2 regions of the Neobacillus pocheonensis genome follow, and region 2 is predicted to be linked to the other one. Evidence: a T-box and tRNA genes for the amino acid it is inferred to sense, from the RefSeq annotation. Region 2 holds a T-box; the other holds one or more tRNA genes.
What was found. A T-box is a leader RNA that pairs with one kind of tRNA and senses whether it is charged. The one in region 2 lies ahead of ileS (isoleucine--tRNA ligase), so its partner is inferred to be a tRNA-Ile.
Positions count from the first base shown of each region.

Region 1 (9,074 bases), on a different contig from region 2:
ACTTTCCGAGAAACTTTTTCCGGATATCATTTCAAGTCTTAATAAAAAGGATTCCTTAAACTCGACCGTATTAGAAAACATGGGTTTCACTCCTAGTCATAAGCTCTGCATAGAGCTGGTTATAACTAAATGCTGATTGGGCCCAACTATAATCCATTTCCATTGCCTGCTTGACAATACTTTCCCATGTTTTTGGATTATGGTAGAAGCTTAAAGCTCTTCTAATCGTATAGAGCATATCGTGGGCATTGAAATTCCGGAAGGAAAAACCATTTCCTTCCTCTGTAGATTCATTCCACGAACAGACCGTATCGTTTAACCCGCCCGTCTCCCGAACAATCGGAATGGCACCATATTTCATTGCAATTAGTTGTCCTAATCCGCATGGTTCAAATAAAGATGGCATAAGGAAAAGGTCTGCTGCAGCATATAGTTTATGTGCGAGCCCTTCATCAAAGCCAGTGTTCACCTTTAATTTTTCAGGATTGACGCGGGCAGCCTGCCTTAAATGTTCCTCGTTATCATAGTCCCCGGTTCCAAGGATAATAACTTGAATGTCCTCTTGAAGAATTTCTCTAAGGACACACTTGATGAGGTCTAGCCCCTTTTGTTTTGTCAGACGAGAAATCATCACCATTAATGGAGTGTTAGCGCTTTGTGTTAAGCCAAATAGTTTCTGAATCTCTCTTTTATTGATCACCTTTTTTTCAGCATCGTTTACTGAATAAGTCTGATAAATCAATGGGTCATTTGTGGGATTATAGAAGTCATCATCAATCCCATTTAAGATTCCCAGAAGATCCTCATTTCGTGTATTTAAAAGGCCTTCAAGTTTTTCACCATATGTTGCCGTTTGAATTTCGCTCTTATAGGTTGGGCTCACTGTTGTTATCTTATCGGCTGCAACGAGTCCCCCCTTCATAAAGTTGACATTACCGAAAAACTCTAAATGTCCTGAATGGAAGGATTGATAGTCCATTCCAAGCAAATCACCTAAAATTTCCTTTGGAAAGACTCCTTGGAACTGAAGGTTATGAATCGTAAATACCGTTCGGATGCGTTCATATCCTATTTTCTTGTTATATTCCGTTCTTAAAAGATAGGGAATCATCGCGGTATGCCAATCATGACAATGAAGCACGTCTGGGAAAAAATTAAGTTCCTCTATGGCTTGCAGGACAGCGCGATTGAAATAGGCAAATCGTTCACCGTCGTCATAATACCCATATAGACCTTCTCTTTTAAAATAGTATTCATTATCGATAAAATAAAAGGTAATCCCCTGATGGGTGAGTTCTTCAATACCGCAATATTGATTTCTCCAGCCTACTGGTACAATAAATTCCTTTACCTTTTTCATTTTAATTTTATAGTCCTCAGAAATGGTTCCGTATTTCGGCAGAATTACCCTTACGTCCGTTCCCAGGCTTTTTAATTCTTTTGGGAGTGAGCCTGCAACATCAGCAAGCCCTCCCGATTTAGCAAATGGTCCGCATTCTGACACGGCAAATAAGACTTTCACGAGTTCATCAACGCTCCTTGCTTCATTCCTTTACGAATAACAAATGGCACCCTGGCAGTTCCAGTTATCTGTGCTCCTGCTTCTACTTTTACATCTTTATCTAAGATAACAGAATCTAAGTAACAATTATCTTCAATTTGACATTTTTGCATAATAATACAGTTTTTAATGACGGTACCTTTCCCGATTTTTACTCCTCGAGAGATAATACTGTTTTCAACCGTTCCATTGATTACGCATCCATTCGCAATCATCGCATTTTTCACTAGTGAACCTTTTACATATTTGGTTGGAGGTTCATCTTTAACTTTCGTTAAAATCGGATTTTCCTTTAAAAATAATTGCTTCCATACGTCTGTCTTTAATAAATTCATGCTGGTAGAGAAATAGTTTTCAATTGAATCAATCATAACGGCATAACCGTTATATTCATAATGGCAAACCGTGTATTGATGATCAAAATCTTGGACGACATCCTTCATACATGTGTACCCTGTTTCGTTTCTCGTTTCAATCAATTCTATTAATAACGATGTTTTAATTAAATACATTTCCATTGAGCCGCCATCTTTATGATGGATTTCAGTAATATCGCAGGAAGACTGTAGATGCCAATCGAGGATTGGTCTAAAGTTCATATTAAAAACCGTATAACAATTGGAGATAATCGCATACTCTTGAGTGCTTCGCTTGAAAAAGTCAAGATTAGCCGCAAAATGCTCAAACGATCCAATTTTATTTCCATCGTTATCGACAATCGGTGATGGGAAAAAGAATAAACCATCACGCTTTCGGTTTAAGTCCCAATTTTTTCCTGACCCTAAGTGATCCATTAATGAGCGGTACTGCATTTTTGGAAAAATAGCAACGCTTCGAATGCCTGAGTTGACCATATTCGAAAGTACAAAATCAATGATGCGGTAGCGTCCAGCAAACGGAAGTGCTGCCAGGGAACGGTGTGTTAATAAATCTTCCAAATCATCATGGTATGTGGTGGCATCAATGACGCCTAATAGCTTTCTTTTCACGACTTTAGTCCCTCCTGTAATCTATTAAAAATTGCAGATAATGCTGACACTCTAGTGGTTATACTGACTGAATAATCCAGCCGTTTATTAATAAGCAGGATACAACCCGCTAAGCATTTCTTGGGTTACAAGAATAATTTCGTCATCGAAGGAGCGGATAACCGTTCCGTCTGGTACTTGCACATCGCACGGCACAATTGCTTTTTCAATTAGGCAGTTATTGCCAATGATGGCATCTGGCATGATGACCGATTCTTTAATAGAGGAACCTTTTCCAACCGTTACACCCTGAAAAAGAACAGATTTGTCGATTTCCCCTTCAATCGTACATCCTTCATTAATAAGTGACTCTTTGACAACCGCATCCGGAGAAATATATTGCGGCGGTTGATTTGGATTAACCGAATAGATTCTCCAGTCGTAATCAAACAAGTCTAAATCACATTCTTCTTTTAATAAATCCATGTTTGCCTCCCAAAGGCTTTGAACCGTACCGACGTCCTTCCAATAGCCTTTAAACGGATATGCATATAGCTTTTTATTTTCTTCTAAAAGAAGTGGAATGACATCCTTACCAAAATCATGACTGGAATCAGGATTCCGTGCATCCATTTCTAAATATTCTTTGAGTGTATTCCAACTAAAAATATAAATGCCCATGGAAGCAAGATTATTTTTTGGGTCGCTTGGTTTTTCCTCAAATTCTACTATTCTCAAATCCTCGTTCGTATTCATAATCCCAAAACGGCTCGCCTCGACCCATGGAACTTCAATTAAGGAAATGGTGACATCTGCCCTTTTTTCAATATGATATTCAAGCATGCTTTCATAGTTCATTTTGTAAATATGGTCCCCTGACAGGATTAAAACGTAATCAGGCTGATATTGCTTGAGATAGTTCAAGTTCTGATAAATAGCACTTGCTGTGCCCGTATACCATTTGACTTCGGAAGATTCCGCATACGGAGGTAAAACGGTTACCCCGCCATCCTTCCGGTCCAAGTCCCAGGCACTACCAATTCCAATATACGAATTTAAAAGAAGCGGCTGATATTGTGTTAAAACTCCAACGGTATCAATGCCAGAATTGGCACAATTGCTCAACGTAAAATCGATAATTCGGTACTTTCCTCCAAACGGTACAGCAGGCTTCGCTAAATCCTTTGTCAGCGAATTAAGTCTGCTTCCTTTTCCCCCTGCCAACAACATTGCTACGCACTTCTTCTTTGCCATTTCCCTTTCTCTCCTTTCGTTTTTTAACCGGTCTTAAGATATGAAAACCAAATGGTGCTATTGTTAAGTTAACGGAGTATGGTTTACCATGGAATGGTTCCTCTATAGCCTTGATGGTCTTTTTATTGATTAAACCTTTCCCTCCGTATTCTTCTTGATCACTATTTAAAATTTCCCGGTACTCACCAGGTTGATTAACCCCTATTTTATAGTCAGGGTAGCCTACACCTGTAAAGTTACAAATGATGACTAATGTATCTTCTTCTTTTTTTCCTTTACGAATAAAGGAAAAAATCGATTGATTACTGTTATTGACATCAATCCATTCAAATCCATCGTGTTGGTGATCTAGTTCATAGAGCGGTTTCGAGCGCTTATAAACCTTAGTCAATACTTTTACATATGAATTTAAATTACGATGCATGTCATATTCCAGTAAGTTCCAATCTTGTTGTTCTTTATCTTTCCATTCTGCAAATTGTCCAAGTTCAAAGCCCATAAATAATAATTTCTTACCTGGGTGTGCAAACATAAAGCCAAGCAATAGCCTTAACTGGGCAAATTTTTCCCAATATTCTCCCGGCATCTTATCTAAAAGCGACTTTTTACCATGAACGACTTCGTCATGTGAAAACGGGAGCATAAAGTTTTCTGAATAAGCATATAAAAGTGAAAAAGTTACCTTGGAGTGCACATGTGCCCGTGAATATGGAGGAGTTTCCATATATTCAAGCATGTCATTCATCCAGCCCATATTCCATTTATAGTCGAAGCCTAGACCCCCATAGCTAACTGGGGTTGTTACATTAGGGAAATCGGTGGAGTCCTCTCCAATCATTAAAAAGTGAGGATGATATTCATGGACTTCCTTATTTAATTTCTGTAAGAAATTGATTCCAAATGGATTTTCACGTTTCTCATTAGTTCCATTCGGCCAATAAATGATATTGGCAACCGCATCCATTCGAAAACCATCGATGTGGAAATTATCTATCCAAAAATGTGCGTTGGAAATGAGGAAGCTTTGCACCTCACCTTTACCAAGGTCAAAGTTGGCTGTTCCCCATATAGCATTTTCTCTATCGCCTTCATAGTGATAGGAATAAATATGTGTACCATCAAATCGATATAATCCATGGGCATCCTTGCAATAATGGCCAGGAACCCAGTCAAGGATGACACCTATTCCATGCTGATGACATTGGTCTACTAAATAGCGGAATTCATCTGGTGTACCATACCTGGATGTAACCGAGAAGTACCCTGTTCCTTGGTAGCCCCACGAGGCATCGAGAGGATGTTCAACAAGGGGTAATATTTCTATGTGGGTAAATCCATGTTCAATTACATAGGGTATAAGCTCTGAAGCTAGTTCTTCATATGTAAGGAAATCACCATTTTGTTTTTTCCTCCAAGACCCTAAATGAACCTCATAAATGACGGCAGGCTCTGATAAAAAGTTTCGGGCCGTTCTCCTGTTCATCCATTGGTTATCCTGCCAATTATAGTTGTCTAAAGGATAAACTATGGATGCGGTTTTGGGCCTTAATTCAGAATAAAAGGCGTATGGATCGGCTTTTAGTAGCCTTTCTCCAAATTGTGTTACTATTTCATATTTATATACGCTACCTTCGAGGTTTTGATTAATGATGATAATCCAAACCCCTTCATCATTTACTTTTTGCAATTCATACCCTTCACCATTCCAGTTATTAAAATCCCCAGTGAGCCTCACCTGAAAGGCATTAGGGGCCCATACGCAAAATCGTGTATATACTTTATCGGAATTCTTAAAGATATGAGCGCCAAAAAGCTGATGACTTTGGAAGAAATTTCCCTCGTGAAAAAGGTGTAGCTGATACTCAGTCGGAAACAATGTATTCACTGTCATGGCTCTCCTCATTCCCATTGAAAATATGTATTTCAAAGTCCAATTATAAGTGCAAATGAATAATATTCCTCGAAAAACTTTTTTATCTTTTCTGACAATAACCGCTATTTGCCGCCACTCATCGACACACTTCGACAGTATTAGACATAAAACAATCTTTTATCTTTCTGAAATCGACAAAAAAATATAAAGTTTTTTTATGAAATAGGTGAAGAATTATTATTTAATTTTAGGTCGTTTGATAATCTCTTGTGCTAGTACAACATTATTATTGTAAGCGTTATCAACGTTTTCTGTTATATTTTAAGTTGTTGGGTTATTATTTTAAAATAACAATCTTTTATTGGATTGCATGATATTATTTCGATATAACTTTTTAAACGTTAACAAATAATTCATACTTTTCTTTATATTCCATGGTTTATTAATTATGATTTATATAGAGTTTTCATAAGGAGAGGAAGTTTGATATGCCGTTTAAAACTAGGACAGAATCAAATGAATTAAAACTGCTGCGAATTTTAAACACACGGATGGATTTATCTGCAGAAGTGAAAAAGCACTACTTGAATCTTGAGAAAGGATATGAAGGGGAAGTAAAGTTTGATTTGTTGACAGAAAAGCTTCAGAGTGAGTGTTTTATTTTAAACGATTTGCTGTTAAAGCTGAATAATTCGAATGTTCAAATTGATACAACGATTATCTTTCAACAAACAGTAAACTTTTTTGAAGTAAAAAATTTTAATGGCGACTTTACCCTTGAAAATGGTATTTTTAAAAAAATTAAAGGAAAAGAATATCAAAATCCCGTAGATCAGGTGAATCGCGGCAAATCCTTTCTTCGGCCATTACTCAAAGACCTTGGATGCAATTTACCCATTGAAGCAAATGCTGTATTTATTAACCCCGAGTTTACCTTGTATCATGCTTCCCCAAACCTGCCATTTATCTTTCCATCACAATTAAATCTTTACATGAAAAAATTAAATATAAGACAGTCAAGTCTTAATCATCAGCATAAGCTGCTTGCTGAAAAACTAGTTTTTTTGCATCAGACAAAATCTCCATTTTCAATTCAGCCAGAATATGAATACAAAAATTTTCATAAAGGTTTTACCTGTGGGACTGCAGAACGTTTAACCTATCTATTTCATCAGATAAAAGGATTATAGTTTGTGGTGATTGCGGGTATGAAGAAAGGATTGAGAGTGCCATTTTACGTTCTGTAGAGGAAATAAAACTATTGTTTCCAGAAATAAAAATCACTACCAATATTGTTTATTATTGGTGTGGCAGCGTGGGAACTAAAAAGAGGATCAGCAGGGTTCTTTTAAGAAACTATGATGTAAAAAGATTGGGTCGATGGTCATGGTACGAATGAAATATTTTTCCGAGACAAAGATTCAATAGCCTTTATTGTGGACTCAGTACCTCTTTTGGTTTCACCGTGTCCTCTATAGCCTTCATCGTGGACTCGGTGTCTCTCTTTTGATTTCACCGTGTCCTCTATAGCCTTCATCGCGGACTCGGTGTCTCTCTTTTGGTTTCACCGTGTACTCAATTACCTTAATTACTGATTCAATATTTTTTCATAACAGGTCCTGTCTTTAAATAAACACTAAATAATTGAACTCTATATTTACTCTCATAATATTATTAATTAATTGAAGTATTTTAAGTCTTTAAGCACAAAAAAACTGATGACTTTATATCATCAGTTTTTTTGTATGACCCCTACGGGATTCGAACCCGTGTTACCGCCGTGAAAGGGCGGTGTCTTAACCGCTTGACCAAGGGGCCAAAAAAAATAAATGGCAGAGAAGAAGGGATTCGAACCCTCGCGCCGGTTACCCGACCTACTCCCTTAGCAGGGGAGCCCCTTGAGCCACTTGGGTACTTCTCTATATGGCTCCGCAGGTAGGACTCGAACCTACGACCGATCGGTTAACAGCCGATAGCTCTACCACTGAGCTACTGCGGAATATTGGTAAGTTATTTTGCTTTTGCAAAAAACTATGGTGGGCCTAAATGGACTCGAACCATCGACCTCACGCTTATCAGGCGTGCGCTCTAACCAGCTGAGCTATAGGCCCATTAATAATGGAGCGGGTGATGAGAATCGAACTCACAACATCAGCTTGGAAGGCTGAGGTTTTACCACTAAACTACACCCGCATATTACATGGGGCGACTGAAGGGAATCGAACCCTCGAATGTCGGAACCACAATCCGATGCGTTAACCACTTCGCCACAATCGCCATAATAAAAGTTATTTGAAATTAAAATAAATGGTGGCTCAGGACGGAATCGAACCGCCGACACAAGGATTTTCAGTCCTTTGCTCTACCGACTGAGCTACTGAGCCATTTCCATTTAAATGGCGGTCTGGACGGGACTCGAACCCGCGACCTCCTGCGTGACAGGCAGGCATTCTAACCAACTGAACTACCAGACCAAATTGCGGAGGCAGGATTTGAACCTGCGACCTTCGGGTTATGAGCCCGACGAGCTACCAGACTGCTCCACCCCGCGACGGTAAAAATTAATTATTTGCTTCAAAAGATAATATGGCGGAGGAAGAGGGATTCGAACCCCCGCGCGGTTTAACCCGCCTGTCGGTTTTCAAGACCGATCCCTTCAGCCGGACTTGGGTATTCCTCCATATTATATAAAGCTACTGGTGGACCTTGTAGGACTCGAACCTACGACCGGACGGTTATGAGCCGTCTGCTCTAACCAGCTGAGCTAAAGGTCCAAGTTAAAGTTCTAATGAAATTACATTTGGTAGCGGCGGAGGGGATCGAACCCCCGACCTTACGGGTATGAACCGTACGCTCTAGCCAGCTGAGCTACACCGCCATAAGTTAAATTAAGATTAAATTGGTGGAGCCTAGCGGGATCGAACCGCTGACCTCCTGCGTGCAAAGCAGGCGCTCTCCCAGCTGAGCTAAGGCCCCGAATTGATGTGAAGTACATGGTCGGGAAGACAGGATTCGAACCTGCGACCCCTTGGTCCCAAACCAAGTGCTCTACCAAGCTGAGCTACTTCCCGTAATATTAATGGCGCGCCCGAAAGGAGTCGAACCCATAACCTTCTGATCCGTAGTCAGACGCTCTATCCAATTGAGCTACGGGCGCTTTATTAAAACAAGTGGTGCCGAGGACCGGAATCGAACCGGTACGGTAGTCACCTACCGCAGGATTTTAAGTCCTGTGCGTCTGCCAGTTCCGCCACCCCGGCAATCATGGAGCGGAAGACGGGATTCGAACCCGCGACCCCCACCTTGGCAAGGTGGTGTTCTACCACTGAACTACTTCCGCATATTTAAATTAAATGGTGCGGGTGAAGGGAGTCGAACCCCCACGCCTTGCGGCGCCAGATCCTAAGTCTGGTGCGTC
Region 1 covers NZ_JBCNAD010000006.1:92,445-101,518, forward strand. The annotation lists gene ABES02_RS02675 (glycogen/starch/alpha-glucan phosphorylase) at 1-81, opposite strand, end outside; gene glgA (glycogen synthase GlgA) at 71-1,522, opposite strand; gene ABES02_RS02685 (sugar phosphate nucleotidyltransferase) at 1,519-2,550, opposite strand; gene ABES02_RS02690 (glucose-1-phosphate adenylyltransferase) at 2,638-3,783, opposite strand; gene glgB (1,4-alpha-glucan branching protein GlgB) at 3,725-5,674, opposite strand; gene ABES02_RS02700 (nuclease-related domain-containing protein) at 6,145-6,846, shown strand; tRNA gene ABES02_RS02705 (tRNA-Glu) at 7,403-7,474, opposite strand; tRNA gene ABES02_RS02710 (tRNA-Ser) at 7,487-7,577, opposite strand; tRNA gene ABES02_RS02715 (tRNA-Asn) at 7,581-7,655, opposite strand; tRNA gene ABES02_RS02720 (tRNA-Ile) at 7,691-7,767, opposite strand; tRNA gene ABES02_RS02725 (tRNA-Gly) at 7,776-7,849, opposite strand; tRNA gene ABES02_RS02730 (tRNA-His) at 7,858-7,933, opposite strand; tRNA gene ABES02_RS02735 (tRNA-Phe) at 7,965-8,040, opposite strand; tRNA gene ABES02_RS02740 (tRNA-Asp) at 8,054-8,130, opposite strand; tRNA gene ABES02_RS02745 (tRNA-Met) at 8,134-8,207, opposite strand; tRNA gene ABES02_RS02750 (tRNA-Ser) at 8,244-8,336, opposite strand; tRNA gene ABES02_RS02755 (tRNA-Ile) at 8,354-8,430, opposite strand; tRNA gene ABES02_RS02760 (tRNA-Met) at 8,458-8,534, opposite strand; tRNA gene ABES02_RS02765 (tRNA-Ala) at 8,557-8,632, opposite strand; tRNA gene ABES02_RS02770 (tRNA-Pro) at 8,651-8,727, opposite strand; tRNA gene ABES02_RS02775 (tRNA-Arg) at 8,737-8,813, opposite strand; tRNA gene ABES02_RS02780 (tRNA-Leu) at 8,828-8,916, opposite strand; tRNA gene ABES02_RS02785 (tRNA-Gly) at 8,922-8,996, opposite strand; tRNA gene ABES02_RS02790 (tRNA-Leu) at 9,011-9,074, opposite strand, start outside.
Region 1: it encodes a tRNA-Ile, which carries the amino acid that the T-box ahead of ileS (isoleucine--tRNA ligase) is inferred to sense. The anticodon was not compared.

Region 2 (9,074 bases):
AAGCGAAGTCGCCTGGAGTGGAAATCAACAGACAAAGTAAATATACACTCAAAATTATAGTGACATTTTCAGTGGCTAGTCTTAAGGGACAGCTTTTTCTATTACTAAATTAATTGTCACAATCATATATTCTAATTAGGAATATGACTAGGAGTGGTATAGAATGGTTAAAATTTCTGAATTTCAGATAAAAGATGTTGTAAATGTTGCAGATGGTAAAAGACTTGGTAATATAGGAGATATTGAGATTAATTTATCTACTGGAAAGATAGAGGCTGTCGTGATCTCTGGGAGCGGAAGAGTTCTGGGCTTTTTTGGGAAGGATGAAGATATAGTGATTCCTTGGAAAAATATTATTAAAATTGGTGAGGATGTTATCTTGGTAAGATATAAAGGAAGTGTAGAACGAATTACGGAAGAGGCAGAAGTCTAACCATGCTGATTTAAAATGACCAATTTTTTGTTTCATGATAAACTAGAGGAAAACAGAAGAGGTATAAATATGGAGCCCTTTGTTTTAAAAAATAATTCATTTTTAACAATTGAAACCTGGATGGAGCAATTTCCAGGGCTAGTTGCCGGTATGACAACTAAAAACGGAGGGACGAGTAACGGCAGCTATGGAACATTAAATCTTGGCTTTCATGTAGGAGATGCTTTTAGTGATGTTTGTTCAAATAGAGAAAATCTTTCCGGGCTCATGGAATTCCCATTAAATTATTGGGTTGGAGCCGAACAAACTCATGGTACTTTCATTAAAAAAGTGTCCAAAGCGGAGCGTGGGATAGGAGCAACCTCTTACGAACAGTCATTTAAAAACACTGATGGTTTTTATACAAACGAAGAGGGAATCCTGTTAACTCTGTGCTTTGCTGACTGTGTCCCTCTTTTTTTTATTGCTCCAGATTCACGGATGATTGGGGCAGCCCACGCAGGTTGGAAGGGAACAGTAGGAAAAATTGCAGGACAGATGATTGCAGCGTGGGATAAAGAAGGGATAGCGCCCGAACAGATATTTGTCGCTATAGGACCTTCAATCTGCGAAAAATGTTATATAGTGGATGATCGTGTCATTAACTTAGTTGAAAATACACTAGAAGATGTCGAAGGAAAACCATATAATCTAATTAGGGATGGTCAATATTCATTAGATTTGCGTGAAGTAAATCGACAAATCCTTTTAAAAGCAGGCGTACCGAATAAAAATATTAGTATAACTGAATTTTGCTCAAGCTGTAATCATGAAATGTTCTTCTCTCACCGCCGTGATCAAGGCAGGACAGGAAGGATGTTAAGTTTTATTGGCTGGAAGGAGACTAAGGTTCGTTTATGAAGGTAGAATCAAAGCTAGAACAAGTTAAACAACAAATTATTGAGGCATGCCTAAAAGTAAATAGAGATCCTGAAGAGATAAAGTTGATTGCCGTTACAAAATATGTCAGCACAGAAAGAGCTAAAGAAGCCATAGATGCAGGGATTAATAATCTAGGAGAAAATCGAGATGAAGGACTACTTGCAAAGTGGGAAGTATTAAGGGACAAGCCATCTTGGCATTTTATTGGCACACTTCAGACCCGTAAGGTCAAAAATATTATCGATAAGGTTGAATATATTCATTCTTTGGACAGACTTTCTTTAGTTGAAGAAATTAATAAACGTGCTGGACGAAAAATAAAGTGCCTTGTACAAGTTAATGTTTCGCAGGAAGAATCCAAACATGGGTTATCTCCTGAAGAAGCCATTAGCTTTATTAAATCCCTCCGCCCTTATGAAAATATAAGTATTGAGGGTTTAATGACAATGGCGCCATTAACGGATGATGAAAAGGTTCTTCGTGAATGTTTTCGCAAATTAAGAGAACTTCGCACTCAAGTACAGGCTGATCATTTGGATTTTGCTCCATGTACCGAGCTTTCGATGGGAATGTCAAATGATTTTCAAATTGCCATTGAAGAAGGAGCAACCATGGTAAGAATAGGCACGGCACTTGTCGGTGAAGATGGTTAGGAGAGAAAAAAATGACGATAAAATCAAAATTAAAAACATTTTTCTTTTTAGATGATGAATATGATGATAACAATGGTGATAATCTTGATGCGGTTGAACCAATAAAGCAAAAGAAACAAGCTGTGGTCAAAACGCAGAATGTTGTAAGTCTTCAAAGTGTCCAAAAATCATCAAATATCAATACTAGCAACCCTTCAAAATCATCAAAGGTAATATTGGTTGAACCACATAGTTATTCTGATGCTACCGAGATTGCCGATCAATTAAAAAATCGCCGTGCTGTTGTGGTGAATCTTCAGCGAATTGATAATGAGCAAGGTAGACAGATTATTGACTTTTTAAGTGGAGCTGTATATGCAATCGGGGGAGAAATTCAGAAGATCGGAACCTGTATTTTTTTATGTACTCCTGATAATGTAGAGGTATCAGGAAATATATCGGACCTTATTCCCGACGATGTAAATCGAATACAGAGGTGGTAATAAAATGGATTTTGTAGTGAGTCTCCTGACACAGTTAATAGGAATTTATCAGTGGGCATTGATCATTTATATACTAATGTCTTGGTTTCCAAACGCAAGAGAGACGGTAGTCGGTCGTTTTTTAGCGAATATTTGTGAGCCTTATTTAGAGCCGTTTAGAAAAATTATTCCTCCAATTGGAATGATGGATATTTCGCCAATTGTGGCATTTCTTGTTCTGAGATTTGCTACCAGTGGCTTACTTCGTGTTGCTGCTTGGTTTTAGCTAAGAATTTTATTAGTAGGTTGTGTGTTTATAAATGAACATTTATCAGCATTTCAGGCCAGAGGAACGGGATTTTATCGATCAAGTATTACATTGGAGAAACTATGTTGAGACACAATATACTCCTAAATTAACTGATTTCCTCGACCCAAGGGAACAGCATATATTAAAAATGTTAATTGGTGAGAATGGCGATGTGAAATATACTCTTTTTGGGGGGAGCCCCGGAGTAGAAAGAAAAAGAGCATTAGTGCAGCCAGATTATTTGACAGCTGTTCAAGGAGACTTTCAAATTTGCCTCTATGAAATAGATTATCCTAAAAAGTTTGTCACAATTGAGCACCGGCAGGTTTTAGGTACCCTCATGTCCTTAGGGTTAAAGCGCGGGAAATTCGGTGATATTCTTACCCATGATGGGCAGATTCAATTTTTCGCTGCGAAGGAAGTCAGTGAGTATATCCAAAGTAATCTTCAATCAATAGGGAGGGCGGGGGTTAAATTGGTGGAAACATCACTTAGTCATGCCCTTAGCTCTCAAGAATTATGGGAAGTAAATGAATTAACAGTTTCTTCATTACGACTGGATACGGTTATTTCTAATATTCATCATCATTCACGGCAAAAATCGCAAACTTTTATCCAACAAGGACTTGTTAAGGTTAATTGGACATTAATCGAAAACCCTTCATTTGAATGTCAAGTCGGTGACATGATTTCTGTTCGTGGTCATGGCAGAGTAAAAATCATGTCTATTGAAGGAAGAACTAAAAAGGAAAAATGGCGAATTATTGCAGGAAAGCAAAAATAATTAATTTTTATGCAGGATTTTCGAAAAACATGTCGAATATTTCCTTATACATAGTGTAGTACAGATTTATGGAGGTGGCATCATGCCGTTAACGCCGTTAGATATTCATAATAAAGAATTTAATAAAGGCTTTAGAGGATACGATGAGGATGAAGTAAATGAATTCTTAGATCAAGTTATTAAGGATTATGAATTAGTTCTCAGAGAAAAAAAAGAGATGGAAGAACGCTTGAATGATATGAAAGAGCGGTTAGGCCATTTTACTAATATCGAAGAGACGCTTAACAAATCCATCATTATAGCTCAAGAAGCTGGTGAAGAAGTTAAACGTAACGCTCAAAAAGAAGCAAAGCTAATTATTAAAGAAGCCGAGAAAAATGCGGACAGAATCGTGAATGAATCACTTTCCAAAGCTAGAAAAATTGCGCTTGAAATTGAGGATTTAAAAAAGCAATCTAAAGTATTCCGAACTCGTTTTAAGATGCTGATTGAAGCACAACTAGACATGCTTAATACGGACGATTGGGATCACTTATTAGAATATGAAGTGGATGCCACAGAGCTAAAAATCCACGAAGAAGAAGATTCATTAGCTTGACGAAATATGCATAAATAGCATATAATTTTTTAACAGATTATTATGAATAGATTACAATTGACGATGAAAGGGACAGTACAATTTTTCATAGGCTTTTCTAGCGAATCGGGGATGGTGAAAGCCCGGTAAAGCAGAAAAAATTGGAAGATCACCCTCGAGTCCTAAGGTCGAACTTCGTGTAGCATAAGTAGGTCTTGGCGTGTTATTCACGTTACGAATCGAAAGAGGATAGAACGGCAAGAATCGTTCTATTTATCAGGGTGGTACCGCGGGAATCAAACCTTCTCGTCCCTATTTTGGGATGAGAGGGTTTTTTTATTTGTCAATTGGCAATTCTGTGTTTATGAAGTGAGTTACAGGAGGAAAAGAAAATGGAATATAAAGATACGTTATTGATGCCGCAAACCGAATTTCCGATGCGTGGGAATCTTCCGCAAAGAGAACCAGATATTCAGGCAAAATGGGAAGAAATGAACATTTATCAAAAAGTGCAGGAGCGCACTAAAGGGCGGCCAATGTTTGTCCTGCATGATGGTCCTCCATATGCAAATGGCGATATTCACATGGGCCATGCCCTAAATAAAATTCTAAAAGATATGATTGTTCGTTTTAAATCGATGAGCGGCTATCATGCACCATATGTACCTGGATGGGATACCCATGGGCTCCCCATTGAACAGGCACTTACGAATAAAGGTGTTAAACGAAAAGAAATGACCGTTGCAGAATTCCGAGAGCTTTGCACCAAGTATGCACTCGAACAAATTGATAATCAACGTACCCAGTTTAAACGTTTAGGGGTCCGCGGTGATTGGGAAAATCCATATATTACTTTAAAACCTGAATACGAAGCACAGCAAATTAAAGTGTTCGGTGAAATGGCGAAAAAAGGATATATTTATAAAGGGCTTAAACCGGTTTATTGGTCGCCTTCAAGTGAATCTGCCCTTGCGGAAGCAGAAATCGAGTACCAAGATAAGCGGTCTCCATCCATCTATGTTGGCTTTAAAGTCAAAGATGGCAAGGGTGTCCTAGATACTGATACGCAAATTGTCATCTGGACGACAACTCCTTGGACCATTCCTGCCAACCTTGGAATTTCTGTTCACCCAGAGCTTTCTTATGTGGTGGTTTCAGCTAACGGAACCAAATATTTAGTGGCTGAGGCGCTTTTAGAAGCCGTTTCAAAAGAAATTGGCTGGGAAGATGCTGCAGTAGTTCAAAAGTTCAAGGGAACGGAATTAGAACACATCGTTGCTTCTCATCCGTTATACGGGCGTGATTCATTAGTTATGTTGGGTGAACATGTTACTACTGATGCAGGTACTGGTTGTGTTCATACTGCACCAGGGCACGGGGAAGATGACTTCCATGTCGGCCAAAGGTACGGATTAGAAGTGCTTTGTCCTGTTGATGACAAGGGTAACATGACTAGCGAGGCTCCAGGATTTGAAGGGCTATTTTACGAAGAAGCAAATAAGCCAATTGGTCAGGCGTTAGAAGAAGCAGGTGCTTTGTTAAAGCTGTCATTTATTACACACTCCTACCCACACGATTGGAGAACAAAAAAGCCGGTTATTTTCCGTGCAACAGCTCAGTGGTTTGCTTCCATAAAAGACTTCCGCAGCGAACTTCTAGAAGCCGTGAAGGAGACCAAATGGGTTCCAGCATGGGGTGAGACCCGTCTATTTAATATGGTTCGTGACCGAGGAGACTGGTGTATTTCACGTCAGCGTGTCTGGGGCGTTCCTATCCCTGTTTTCTATGCTGAAAATGGTGAAGAGATTATTACTGATGAAACAATTGATCATGTATCAAATCTTTTCCGTCAACATGGGTCTAACATTTGGTTTGAACGGGAAGCAAATGACCTTCTGCCGGACGGCTTTACTCATCCAGGAAGTCCAAATGGTACCTTTACAAAAGAAACAGATATCATGGATGTGTGGTTTGATTCTGGTTCATCTCATCAAGCCGTTCTGCTTGAGAGAGAGGATTTAGTCCGCCCTGCTGACCTTTATCTTGAAGGGTCTGACCAATATCGTGGCTGGTTCAACTCTTCTTTATCAACTGCTGTAGCCGTTACTGGTAAAGCGCCGTATAAAGGAGTATTAAGCCACGGATTTGCTCTTGATGGTGAAGGCAGAAAGATGAGTAAATCATTAGGTAATGTAGTCGTCCCTGCAAAGGTAATGAATCAATTAGGTGCAGATATCCTTAGGCTTTGGGTTGCATCCGTTGATTACCAATCTGATGTTCGTGTTTCAGATGCGATTTTGAAGCAGGTTGCAGAAGTTTACCGTAAAATCCGTAATACCTTCCGTTTCCTATTAGGAAACCTTGCAGACTTTGATCCTTCGGTAAATAAGGTTGCATATGAAAACTTGCGTGAAGTGGATCAATTCATGCTTGTTAAATTAAACAAACTTATCAAATATGTTCGTCATGCTTATGAAAATTATGAGTTTGCCGGTATTTACCACGCAGTTAATAATTTCTGTACACTTGATTTAAGTGCATTCTATTTAGATTTTGCAAAAGATGTTCTTTACATTGAAGCCGTTGATCATCATGATCGTCGTGCTATTCAAACTGTTTTATATGAATCCTTGCTTGCGTTAGCAAAATTGGTTTCACCAATTCTTTCTCATACAGCGGATGAAGTGTGGAAATTCATTCCTGCAGTTAAGGAGGAAAGTGTTCAATTAACGGATCTTCCTGAATATGTGGACCTTCCTGGTGCACAAAACTTAGAAGAAAAGTGGACTTCATTTATGAAGCTTCGCGATGATGTCTTAAAGGCTCTTGAGGAAGCCCGAAATGAAAAGGTAATTGGTAAATCGTTAACAGCCAAGGTTAGTTTGTATGTTAATGATCAATCAAAAGCGTTATTAGAATCGATTGACGAAAATATGAAACAGCTGTTTATCGTATCTGGTTTTGAAGTAGCAGGCTCATACGAACAGGCTCCTGAAAATGCTGTTAGATTAGAAACAGCAGCTATTGTCATTACAAAAGCAGAAGGCGAAACTTGTGATCGCTGTTGGATTGTTACTCCGGAAGTAGGTCAAGATCAAGATCATAAAACACTTTGTCCTCGTTGTGCGCAAGTGGTAAAAGAAAACTATTCACACCTTGCATAAAAGTTCGCCCCGTGCATTTTTTGTACGGGGCTTTTAAATTTTTCCTTCTCCGTTAATTGTTTCAGTTGATGTCAAATGTTTGTCCGTGTCAGAAAACCACTGCCGGTAATAATAAAACAAAGACAATCACGGAGGTAACAACTATGAATGCACTGCAGGAAAAGCTGTTTTTGGAACTCCGTCAAACAAAGGTAGAAATTGAAAATTCATTAAAAAACAAGCAAAAAAAAGATTGGTTAACGAAAATCTTAGAAGAAGAACTTGATGATATTAATTGTGCAATCCAAAAGCTGGCCGATGGCAATTATGGTCAATGCGAAATTTCTGGTGAATTTTTATCTGATGATTTGTTGAAAATGGTCCCTACAATTAAGTCGGTGAAGGATTCGGAATATTTAGAAGTATTTTGTAAAAAAACTCTTCATTAATCATTTTTATATGTTACATTGTCGTTTTACAATTAAGTATGCTAAAATGCTAAAGAAGTAAGTATAGGTTGATGTGGGGGTATTTCTTAGTGTTTTATTACTTAATTGCACTTTTTGTCATTTTATTAGATCAATTTACGAAATGGTTAATCGTGAAAAATATGTATTTAGGAGAAAGCATTCCAATTATTGATAATATTTTGTATATTACTTCTCATCGCAACCGCGGGGCCGCCTGGGGAATTCTGCAAGGACAGATGTGGCTCTTTTATGTCATTACCATATTGGTCATTATCGGCATTATGTATTATCTTTACAAAGCAGCTAAAGGTAAATGGTTATTGGGGGTTTCTCTGGCATTTATGTTAGGAGGAGCGATCGGGAACTTTATTGACCGTCTCATTCGGAAAGAAGTTGTCGATTTTATCCATACTTTTATTTTTAGTTATAATTTTCCTGTCTTCAATATTGCTGATTCAGCATTAGTGATTGGAGTTATTTTGTTGATGATTCAAATGCTTCGAGAAGAGAAGGAATCGAAGGAGAAGTCTTATGGAGAAAATGGAACACACCATTCTTGAAGAACAAAAAGGGGATCGAATTGATAAAGTCATCTCCACTCTTGATGAAGAATGGTCAAGAACACAAGTACAACAATGGATTAAGGATGGAAATGTCCTGGTGAATGGACAAAGGGTTAAAACCAATTATAAATGCAGCTTGAATGATGAAATTGAAATTAGTATTCCTGATCCAGAAGAACTGGACGTCATCCCTGAAGATTTGAACTTAGAAATATATTATGAGGATAGAGATGTATTGGTAGTAAATAAACCTCGTGGAATGGTCGTTCATCCTGCCCCAGGACATATGACGGGTACGCTCGTGAACGGATTAATGGCCCATTGTAAGGATTTGTCTGGAATTAATGGGGTGTTAAGACCTGGGATTGTTCACCGAATTGATAAAGATACCTCCGGCTTGCTAATGGTCGCTAAAAACGATATGGCCCATGAAAGTCTTGTCAATCAATTAGTGGAAAAAACCGTTACTCGAAAGTATAAGGCGATTGTCCATGGGGTAATTCCTCATGATTTTGGGACGATTGACGCACCGCTGGGAAGAGATACAAAGGATAGACAAAGTATGGCAGTAGTGGATAATGGAAAACATGCCGTCACCCATTTTCATGTGATTGAACGGTTTAAAGATTTTACTTTTGTAGAATGTCAATTAGAAACAGGAAGAACCCATCAAATTCGCGTTCATATGAAATATATTGGCTACCCGCTTGCGGGTGATCCGAAATATGGACCGAAGAAAACGCTTGATATAGATGGACA
Region 2 covers NZ_JBCNAD010000007.1:119,336-128,409, forward strand. The annotation lists gene ABES02_RS03460 (YlmC/YmxH family sporulation protein) at 164-433, shown strand; gene pgeF (peptidoglycan editing factor PgeF) at 503-1,333, shown strand; gene ABES02_RS03470 (YggS family pyridoxal phosphate-dependent enzyme) at 1,330-2,007, shown strand; gene ABES02_RS03475 (cell division protein SepF) at 2,019-2,489, shown strand; gene ABES02_RS03480 (YggT family protein) at 2,494-2,754, shown strand; gene ABES02_RS03485 (RNA-binding protein) at 2,789-3,562, shown strand; gene ABES02_RS03490 (DivIVA domain-containing protein) at 3,645-4,160, shown strand; T-box leader at 4,215-4,456, shown strand; gene ileS (isoleucine--tRNA ligase) at 4,532-7,303, shown strand; gene ABES02_RS03500 (hypothetical protein) at 7,447-7,731, shown strand; gene lspA (signal peptidase II) at 7,821-8,312, shown strand; gene ABES02_RS03510 (RluA family pseudouridine synthase) at 8,284-9,074, shown strand, end outside.